Regions from separate parts of the Bradyrhizobium sp. AZCC 2262 genome, predicted to be linked through region 3. Evidence: riboswitches for the same ligand, from Rfam matches in the RefSeq annotation. Region 3 holds a riboswitch; each other region holds the start of a gene.

Region 1 (3,274 bases), 2.1 Mb from region 3:
CTAGCTTGAGTGGATCGAGATCATCGAAATTGGCGATCCGCGACAATGCAAGAAACGCAATCTTGCATTGGCCGGGCTTGCGCGCCTCGCCGAGCCCCAACGCATCCTCGGCCGGAAGCTCGGTCGCGCGCGTGAAGTAGGGCAGCACCCCAAAGCCGCGCCAGGATGTCCTGGCTTCGATCAGGCGGTAGCCGTCGTCAAACAGCGTGGGGTCGCCGCGGAACTTGTTGATGACGAACCCCTGGATCATCGCAGCATCTTCCGCGTCGATCACGGTCTTGATGCCGACGAGCTGCGCAATGACACCGCCGCGGTCGATGTCGCCGATCAGCACCACCGGGACGTCGGCTTTCCTAGCAAAGCCCATATTGGCGATGTCGGATTTGCGCAGATTGACCTCGGCCGGGCTGCCGGCGCCTTCGACGAGCACGAGATCGGCACGATCCTTCAGCCGCCCAAAACTCTCGAGCACCGCGCCCATGAGCGACGGCTTCAGGTTCGCATATTCGCGTGCCCGCGCAGTGGCGATGCGCTTGCCATGGACGATGATCTGCGCGCCGACATCAGTTTCAGGCTTCAGCAAGACGGGATTCATGTCGGTGTGCGGCTCGACGCCGGCAGCCAAGGCCTGCAAGGCCTGCGCGCGGCCGATCTCGCCACCGTCCACCGTCACCGCCGCATTGTTCGACATGTTCTGCGGCTTGAACGGGAGCACGCTCAGGCCACGGCGTCTCGCGGCGCGCGCGAGCCCTGCGACGATGAGCGATTTGCCCACGTCCGAGCCCGCTCCCTGGATCATCAACGCGCGCGCCATCGAATTGGCCTCAGAACTCGACGCCCGGCTGCGCCTTGATGCCGGATCGGAAGGGATGCTTCACCAGCGTCATCTCGGTGACGAGATCCGCGATCTCGATCAACTCGTCCTTTGCGTTGCGGCCGGTGAGAACGACATGCGTCATCGGCGGCTTCGAGGCTTTCAGAAATTCGACGACCTCGGCGATCTCTAGATAGTCGTAGCGGAGCGCGATGTTGATCTCGTCAAGCACGACCATGCGCAAGCCGGGATCCAGAATCAGTTGCTTCGCCTTCTCCCATCCCGCCTTTGCGGCGGCGACGTCGCGGGCGCGGTCCTGCGTTTCCCAGGTAAAGCCTTCGCCCATCGCATGAAACTGGCAGAGCTCGCCGAAGTGACCAGTGAGCAGGCGGCGCTCGCCGGTATCCCAGGCGCCCTTGATGAACTGCACGACCGCGCAGGGAAAGCCATGCGCAACACATCGCACGATCATTCCGAAGGCAGAGGATGATTTTCCCTTTCCCGCGCCTGTGTGGACGATGATCAGTCCCTTTTCGCCGCTCTTGGTCGCCATGATCTTGTCGCGGGCGACCTTTTTCTTCGCCATTTTCGTTGCATGGCGGGCGTCGACCGAGGCCTCGGAGGCGACGACGTCATCGTCCTCGGCTGCATCCTGTTCAGACATCATCTGCGGTGGTCCTTCGGCTTGACAAGTCGCGGGCTTAGGCAAATGGTGCGCCTGCGTTGGTTCCTGTCGTACGACAGGCGAAGAGGGAATGCGATAGGGCTCAAATCGAGAGGTTTGGGTTCGAAAAGCAGCCGCCCCCGCGACCGTGACCGGAGAGATGCCCAAAGCCACTGATCCCTGATGGGGTTGGGAAGGCGGGGATCGAAGGACAAAATCCTGCTCCGCAAGCCGGGAGACCTGCCAGCGCAACGTTAGAAACCGGCGGACGGGGTGTTCCGCGACGGGGAAGCGAGCCTTCCTTCGGATGGGTTCGCGCGCCTCATCGCCTCCCGCTGATTATCCTGGAAGGGGCGATGACTGTCATACTTCACGTCTGCATTACCTGCCGTGCCGGCCAGACGCTCAGCGAGGGCGAGACCGCGCCCGGCAAGCGCCTGCATGCCGCCATTCTCGACGCCGGCGTGCCCGAAGGTGTCAGCGTGGTTCCCGTCGAATGTCTGTCCGCGTGCAGCCAGGGCTGCTCGGTCGCGCTCAGCGCGCCGGGACGATGGTCCTATGTCTACGGCCGTCTGTCGGACGCCAATGCGCGCGATGTGATTGCCGGCGCATCTGCCTATGTGGCGGCGCCCGATGGCATCGTGCCGTGGCGCAGCCGCCCCGAAATTTTCCGCAAGCAATCGCTCGCTCGCATTCCGCCCATTGCCATCGTGCCGGAGGCCGCCGAATGAACTCCCTCACCAAGGTCCCTGTCACCGTCGTCACCGGCTTTCTCGGATCGGGCAAGACGACGCTGATCCGGCATCTGATCACCAACGCCAACGGCAAGAAGCTCGCGGTGCTCGTCAACGAGTTCGGCAGCGAAGGCGTCGATGGCGAGATCCTGAAATCCTGTGCCGATGCCAATTGTCCGGCGGAGAACATCGTTGAGCTCGCCAATGGCTGCATCTGCTGCACCGTGGCCGACGATTTCATTCCAGCCATGGAGCAATTGCTCGCGCGCAAGGTGAGGCCCGATCATATCCTGATCGAGACATCAGGGCTGGCTTTGCCAAAACCATTGCTCAAGGCGTTCGACTGGCCGGAGATCCGCTCGCGGATCACGGTTGACGGCGTAATCGCGCTGGCTGACGCGGAGGCCGTAGCTGCCGGTCGCTTCGCGCCGGATCCGGACGCCGTGGGAGCGCAGCGCGCGGCCGATGACAATCTCGATCACGAGACGCCGCTCTCGGAAGTGTTCGAGGACCAGATCGCCTGCGCCGACATCGTGCTGCTGACCAAAGCGGACCTTGCCGGCTCGGCCGGGCTCGAAGCGGCAAAGGCTGCGATCGAGGCCGAGATGCCGCGCCGTGTGCCGATGCTGCCGGTCGTCGATGGCGCCGTCGATGCGCGCGTGATCCTCGGCCTCGAAGCAGCCGCCGAGGACGATCTTGCCGCGCGTCCCTCGCATCATGACGGCGAGGACGAGCACGAGCACAATGATTTTGCCTCCGTTGTCGTCGATCTTCCGGAAGTGACGGACATCGATGCGCTGGTTGTTTCGATCCAGCGCCTGGCGCGCGAGCAGAATGTGTTGCGCGCCAAGGGCTATATCGCGATCGAAGGCAAGCCGATGCGGCTGCTGCTGCAATCGGTCGGCGAGCGCGTGCGGCATCAATTCGATCAGCCGTGGGGCACGCGAGCGAGGCAATCAAGACTGGTTGTGATCGGCGAACACGGCGACATCGATGAAGCAGCGATCAGAGCAGGACTTGGGATTGCGGGACTAGGCATCTGATGCACGTCGTTTTTCGCGA
Region 2 (3,274 bases), 2.1 Mb from region 3:
ACACGCGCAAAGCTTGCCGAGACCGCCATCCTGCTGATGGCAGCATCCCTCCTTCACTCCAGCCCGCAACTCTGATGGTCGCCTTCGACGATCAATTTCGTCACCAATTGCGCGAGCTCTTCATCTGGCGGCGCGACGTGCGGCGATTCCGAACCGATCCGCTTCCTGATGGCGCGCTTGAGCGGCTCATTGACATCGCCTGCCTGTCGCCATCGGTCGGGCTGAGCCAGCCCTGGCGGTTCGTCATCGTTCAGGACGCGGCAAGACGCAGCGCCGTGGTCGAAGACTACAAGGCCTGCAACGCAGATGCCTTGGCATCGTATTCAGGTGAGCGCGCGACGCAATATGCAACGCTCAAACTCTCTGGCCTAGTGGAGGCGCCGGGACATCTGGCTGTCTTTGCGGACAAGGCGAGTGACATCGGCCACGGCCTTGGACGTATGACGATGACGGAAACGATTGAGTATTCGGTCGTCGCAGCGATCTGCTCGATGTGGCTTGCCGCGCGTGCTGAGGGCTTCGGGCTCGGTTGGGTGTCGATTCTCAACCCGGCTCGCATCCACGCGATCCTCGATGTGCCGGAATCCTGGCGATTCATCGGATATTTCTGCATCGGGTACCCCCAGGCAGAGTTCGATCGACCTGAACTTGAGAGAGCTAACTGGGAATATCGACGGGCGCCGAAGGAATTTACGATTCGACGCTAGTCGCAGGAGCCTTGCATAGAGTCGTGTCAGCGAACATGGGCGGACGACCGCAATACCTGTCTCTCACCCATCAAGGGCGCTTGTGTATCATGACATCTGAATCGCCTCTCCATGGTCGCGGCGCTCGCGCGCGAATAGGTATCCGTGCGTGGTGAGGCAAAATTCGGGTGCGCTCGCAAGCGATAAGCACAAATAACTCCAGCCGAGTTTTGAGTCGGTCGCGTGGTGCATCACGACTTGAATGCGGTGGCGCTCCCGCGTTGGACAGAATGCCGCCCTCTGGGCGTTCGTGGTTGACAGCTCTTTCCAAATAAACTTAGGGTCACTACGATGGTTCTCCTTCGGGCGATCAAAAGGGAATACGGTGCGGGGATCTCCCCAACGCCGTGGCTGTCCCCGCAACTGTAAGTGGTGAGCCTTCGCCAAACGCCACTGGGCCAACAGGCCTGGGAAGGCGGCGACAGGCAACGACCCACGAGCCAGGAGACCTGCCGTCAGTCGTGGTCACACGCGAGCACATTGGGCGGGGTGTCCTGGTGGGTGTTGAGCCGTCGTCTCCTTGAGGCAGCGGCCAGACTGCGTTCGCGGTGACGTGCCACGTTATCGCGAGTAATGTTGATGACCTCCCGTACTATCCTCCCGCCGCGGCACCACCGCGCGTTTCTCAGTTCTATTGCATTCTCCTGCCTTCTTTTGCCCGCCGAAGGCTGGGCACAATCCGGAAAGCCGAGCCAGACGCTCGACCCCGTGGTGGTGCAGCCGTCGGCGACGCCGCCGCGCGCCCGCAGCACCAAACGCGGCACTGCGACGCACAACGCGCGTTCACGCCAGCAGCGCAACGTAGCAGCCAACACCGGCGCACCGGTCGCCACGCCGACCGGTCCTGTCTTCGCCGCGCCGACGCTCAACCTCACCGGCACGAGCACCGCCGGCAGCCGACTCGGCCTGACGCGGCTGCAGACGCCGGCCAGCGTGGAGGTGATCTCGGCGGAAACCATCGCCGAGCGCGGCCAGCAGAATATCCTCGACGCGGTGACGCAAAACGCCACCGGCTTCACGGCAAGCCCCGCACCGGGCAATGGCGGCGTCTCGTTCAATACCCGCGGCTTCACCGGCCTCGGGTCCGTGATGACGTTGTATGACGGCACCCAGCTTTATATCGGCGCCGGCACTGTGACCTTCCCGTTCGACACCTGGTCGACCGAGCGCATCGAGGTGCTGCGCGGCCCTGCGTCGGTGATGTACGGCGCGGGCGCGGTCGGCGGCGCCATCAACGTGGTTTCGAAACTACCGTTGTGGGTCCCTCGCAACCAGGCCGAGCTCTCGCTAGACAGCAACATGACGCGGCGAATTGCGGTGGACAGCGGCGGCCCGGTCAACAAGGACGTCGCTTATCGCATCACCGCCTCCGGCAATATGTCGGACGGCTGGGTCGATCGCGACAACACTTCAAATGTCGCACTTCATGCCGTGGTCCAGATCAGACAGAACGAAGACGTCACCTGGACTCTGTCTACAGATTACGGCGACCGCAACCCGTCGCGCTATTTCGGCACGCCGCTGATCAACGGCAGGCTCGATGAGTCGCTACGCTTCAAAAATTACAACGTCAGCGACAGCCACATCCGCTACCAGGACAGTTGGAATCAGGTGAAGACCGAATGGCAGGTCGCCGATGGCATCTCGATCCAGAACACGCTTTACTATCTGAACTCCAAGCGACACTGGAAGGACGTCGAAAGTTACGCCTATAACCCCGCCACCGGCCTGATCAATCGCAGCAGCGACATCGAGATCTTTCACGATCAGCAGCAGTTCGGCAACCGCATGGATGCGAAATTCCGCGGGCATATCTTTGGCATGGTCAATGAGTTCCTCGCAGGCTTCGACGTCAACAGCATCAATTTCACCCATACCAACAATTCGCCCTTTGGCGGCTCGTCGTCCGTCAACCCGTTCAACTTCGTTCCGGGCATATTCAACAGCCCGAACGCCACGGTTCCCGGCTTTGGCAGCGTGACCAACCAATACGCGCTATTCGCCGAGAACAGGCTGTCGGTCACCGAGCAACTCTCCCTGATTGCCGGCATCCGTCAGGATGGGCCGACAATCACACGCACCGACTATGTCATACCCGGCAACAGCTTCGAAAAATCGTTCTCCTCGACGACCTGGCGTGCGGGTGCGGTCTATACTCCTGTCAAGGACCTGGCTTTCTATGGCCAATATTCCACCTCAGTCGATCCGGTCGGAGGCCTCATCTCGCTGTCATCCGCAAACAAGAATTTCGACCTGGCTACCGGCAAGCAGATCGAGATCGGCGTCAAGCAATCGTTCTGGGGCGGCCGCGGCGAATGGACTCTGGCCGGCTATGAGATCGTGAAGAACAACCTGCTCGCACGCGATCCCAACATTCCATCGCTGACCGTTCAGGTCGGCCAGCAATCGTCGCGCGGTGTCGAGGCATCGGTCGGCCTCCTGCTCGATTACGGTTGGCGAATCGATGCCAACACCGCCTTCCTACGCGCGAAGTATGACGACTTCGTGCAGGCGGTCGGCAACGGAAG
Region 3 (3,274 bases):
GATGAAACCGATGGTGCCGGTGACGGCGACCGCGCCGCCAACGCCGAGCGCCACGCCCGAAATCACGAACAGCCGCAAACGTCCCACATCGACGCCAAGGCTTTGCGCGGTTTCCTCGCCGAGGCTCAGCGCGCGAAAGGCATGGCGCTGGCTGAACAGCATGATCGCGCCGGCAATGATGAACGGAAATGCCAGCATGACATGCTGAAAGCTGCGGTCTTCCAGCGAGCCCAGCAGCCAGAACGCGATCTCCAGCACCACGAACGGATTGCTGGAGAGGTTCATCACCAGCGCGGTCGCAGCGCCCGCAAAGCTCGAAATCGCAAGGCCCGACAGGATGAGGATCAGCAGCCCCGCATTGCGGCCGGCGATCGAAAGCAGCACGAAAACGGACGCGAACGCCGCGATGATCGCCGCGACCGGCAGCGCATAGGAGCGCACGTCGGCCAACCCCAGCGCGATCACCAGCACCGCGCCGAAAGCTGCCGATTGCGGCGCGCCGAACAGCGAGGGCGATGCCAGCGGATTGCGCAACAGGCCCTGCAGCGATGCGCCTGACAGCCCGAGAATGGCGCCGATCGCCAGCGCCAGCAGCGTCCGCGGCAGGCGGATTTCGCGTACGATCACCTGCGACACCTCGCTGCCGCCGCCGAACAGCGCTTCCGCCACCGCAAGCGGCGACAGCCGCACCGGCCCGATGCCGAGCGAAATCAGCACCAGCAGCACAACGAGGACGGCAAGCGCCGCGGTCGCGCCGATCCGCCGGCGCGCGGCATCCTCGTTGCTGATAGTTACGGCCTCAACGCTCATCGATCGTCCTAAAGCAGTTTTGCCCGCCCCGGTACAGGAGCTCAGGCAAGCGTGCCTCATGCGGCAAAAATAGCGCACTCGTCCAGTGAGGACCGCGAGCGCGCCCAAGGCGGATTGACTCGGACTTTGACGAACTTCTACCATAGTTCCCGACGGTTCCCGTTTTGGGGATCAAAAGGGAATGCGGTGCGGGGAAATCCCCCAATTCCGCGGCTGCCCCCGCAACTGTGAGCGGCGAATCCTTCGTCAAAGGCCACTGGGAATCTCGGTCCTGGGAAGGCGACGATGGGTAACGACCCGCGAGCCAGGAGACCTGCCGTCAGCCGTGGTCACACGCGAAGATGTCGGTCGGGGAGTACAGGCATTAGCTTCACCTGGGCTGTTCAAAGCACATGGTGAGACTTGGTTCGCTGTGACGTGCCACTGACGTCATACCGAGGCCTACAACCATGTCTTCCAACATCGAAACCGCGAAGCGGCGCTTCCGGCTTACCTCCAGCTTTCTCATACCCGTCGTATCGCTCGGCGTTTCCGGCGCGCTGGCGCAGCAGGCGCCATCAGAGCAATTGCCGCCGATCGAGGTAACCTCGCCCACCGACCCGAACCGGACCCGCGCCAAACCGACCTACGATGAGGCATCGACCTCGCGCCGCGTCGTGCCGGCGGCTTCGCCGTCGACCGGCACGCAACCCGCAGCCGGGACCGGCTCGAACGTCTCATCGCAAAGTGCTTCGCAAGGCGCTGGCGGAAGCGGCGTCCGGCAATTCTCCGGCATCGTCGGCGCATCGTCGACCGTAATCACGGCGGAGGAGATTTCGCATTCGCCGGCCCAAACGCTGCCCGAGATCATCGCGCAAGTGCCGGGCGTGCAGTTGACCAGCCTGTTTGGCGGCGTGAACGGCGCCAAGACGTCGGTCGATCTGCGCGGGTTTGGCGCGTTCGCCACCGCCAATACCCTCGTCCTCATCAACGGACGCCGGCTCAACGATGTCGACATGGCCCAGGTCGATCTCTCGACCATTCCGCGCGATTCGATCGAGCGCATCGAAATCACGCGCGGCAATAGTGGCGCGGTGCTTTACGGCGACAACGCGGTCGGCGGCGTCATCAATATCGTCCTGAAGAATGGCGTCGGCGGCCCACCCGTTGCCATGCGCGCCGAGGCCGGATACGGCTCCTTCAACCAGCGCATGGCCAATGTCTCCGCGGCGCTGAACTCGGGACCGTGGTCGACGTCGTTTTATGGCAACGGCATCAAATCCGATGGCTACCGGGTCAATAATGCGCTCGACCAACGCAACGGCGTGGGCAACATCAACTACACAACGCCGGACCTCACCGCGTTCCTGACCGTCACCGGCAGCGATCAGAAGCTTGGCTTCCCCGGCGGCAGGTTGGTCGACCCGTCGATCGGCCTGAACGAGTTGGTGACCAACCGCAGGGGCACCAGCACACCATTCGACTACGGGAACCAGCAGACGGCCAGCGTAACGACCGGCTTCACCAAGACCCTGATGAACGGGGTTGATCTCATTGTCGACGGCGGCTACCGGAAAAGGGACACGCAGAGCGGCTTCTTCGGCACGGTGCCGACCATCAGCTTAGCGTCGACCTATAACGATGCCGCCCTGCAGACCTGGTCAATCACGCCGCGCCTGAGCGTCAAGAACACAATCTTCGGGTTGCCCTCAACGATCCTGACCGGCGTCGACTATTACGATTCGACGTTCAACCAGCAACGCGGCGCCTTCAAGGGCGTGCCGCCGATCCATATCTACGACCTCACGCAGCAGTCGCTGGCCGGTTACTGGATGCATACGATCGGCCTGCTTCCGACGACCGACTTCTCCTATGGCGCGCGGGCGCAGAACACGCGCGTCTCGGCGCGGGATCGCTACGACCCCACCGCGCCGTTCGCGTTCGATGCACAGGCCACACCGCTGGACAGCAGCGAGACCAACTACGCGCTTCACATCGGTCTCGAGCATCGATTCACGAACACCTTCTCGGTGTTCGGTCGCGCCGCACAGGCGTTCCGCACCCCAGACGTGGATGAGCGCGTGCTGACGGGCCCGTCATTCGATCCCTTGACGGGCTTATCCTTGTCGCAGAATTTCCAGCTCAAGACCCAGACCTCGCACGACATCGAAGGCGGCTTCCGCGTCAAGACCAACCTGTTCCAGGTGCAGACCAGCGTCTACGCCATGGATCTTGAGAACGAGATCCATTTCAATCCCGTGCTGTTCTACAACGTCAATCTCGATCCCACGCGCCGCTACGGCTCCGAGACCAGCGCCGCGCTGCGCGTCAGCGACACCGTGACGCTCCGCGGTGGCATGGCCTATACGCGCGCTGTCTTCCGCGAGGGTGCGTTCGCGGGCAACGACGTGCCGCTGGTATCGCGCTATACGGGAAGCGGCGGCGTGACCTGGAACATCTGGCAGAACTATCTGGTGTTCGACGC

Evidence for each region. A riboswitch is a leader RNA that binds a small molecule or an ion and turns the genes downstream of it on or off. The one in region 3 is predicted to bind cobalamin.
Region 1: it holds a riboswitch for cobalamin, as region 3 does, so the genes downstream of both, V1283_RS25500 (DUF1636 domain-containing protein) here and V1283_RS35530 (TonB-dependent receptor) in region 3, are expected to answer to the same signal.
Region 2: it holds a riboswitch for cobalamin, as region 3 does, so the genes downstream of both, V1283_RS25545 (TonB-dependent receptor) here and V1283_RS35530 (TonB-dependent receptor) in region 3, are expected to answer to the same signal.

What each region holds. Positions count from the first base shown of each region.
Region 1 covers NZ_JAZHRT010000001.1:5,414,710-5,417,983, reverse strand. The annotation lists gene V1283_RS25510 (cobyric acid synthase) at 1-814, opposite strand, end outside; gene cobO (cob(I)yrinic acid a,c-diamide adenosyltransferase) at 825-1,478, opposite strand; cobalamin riboswitch at 1,522-1,740, shown strand; gene V1283_RS25500 (DUF1636 domain-containing protein) at 1,835-2,209, shown strand; gene cobW (cobalamin biosynthesis protein CobW) at 2,206-3,255, shown strand; gene cobN (cobaltochelatase subunit CobN) at 3,255-3,274, shown strand, end outside.
Region 2 covers NZ_JAZHRT010000001.1:5,421,285-5,424,558, forward strand. The annotation lists gene V1283_RS25535 (hypothetical protein) at 1-75, shown strand, start outside; gene bluB (5,6-dimethylbenzimidazole synthase) at 75-707, shown strand; cobalamin riboswitch at 1,022-1,217, shown strand; gene V1283_RS25545 (TonB-dependent receptor) at 1,326-3,274, shown strand, end outside.
Region 3 covers NZ_JAZHRT010000001.1:7,556,096-7,559,369, forward strand. The annotation lists gene V1283_RS35525 (FecCD family ABC transporter permease) at 1-810, opposite strand, end outside; cobalamin riboswitch at 947-1,145, shown strand; gene V1283_RS35530 (TonB-dependent receptor) at 1,260-3,274, shown strand, end outside.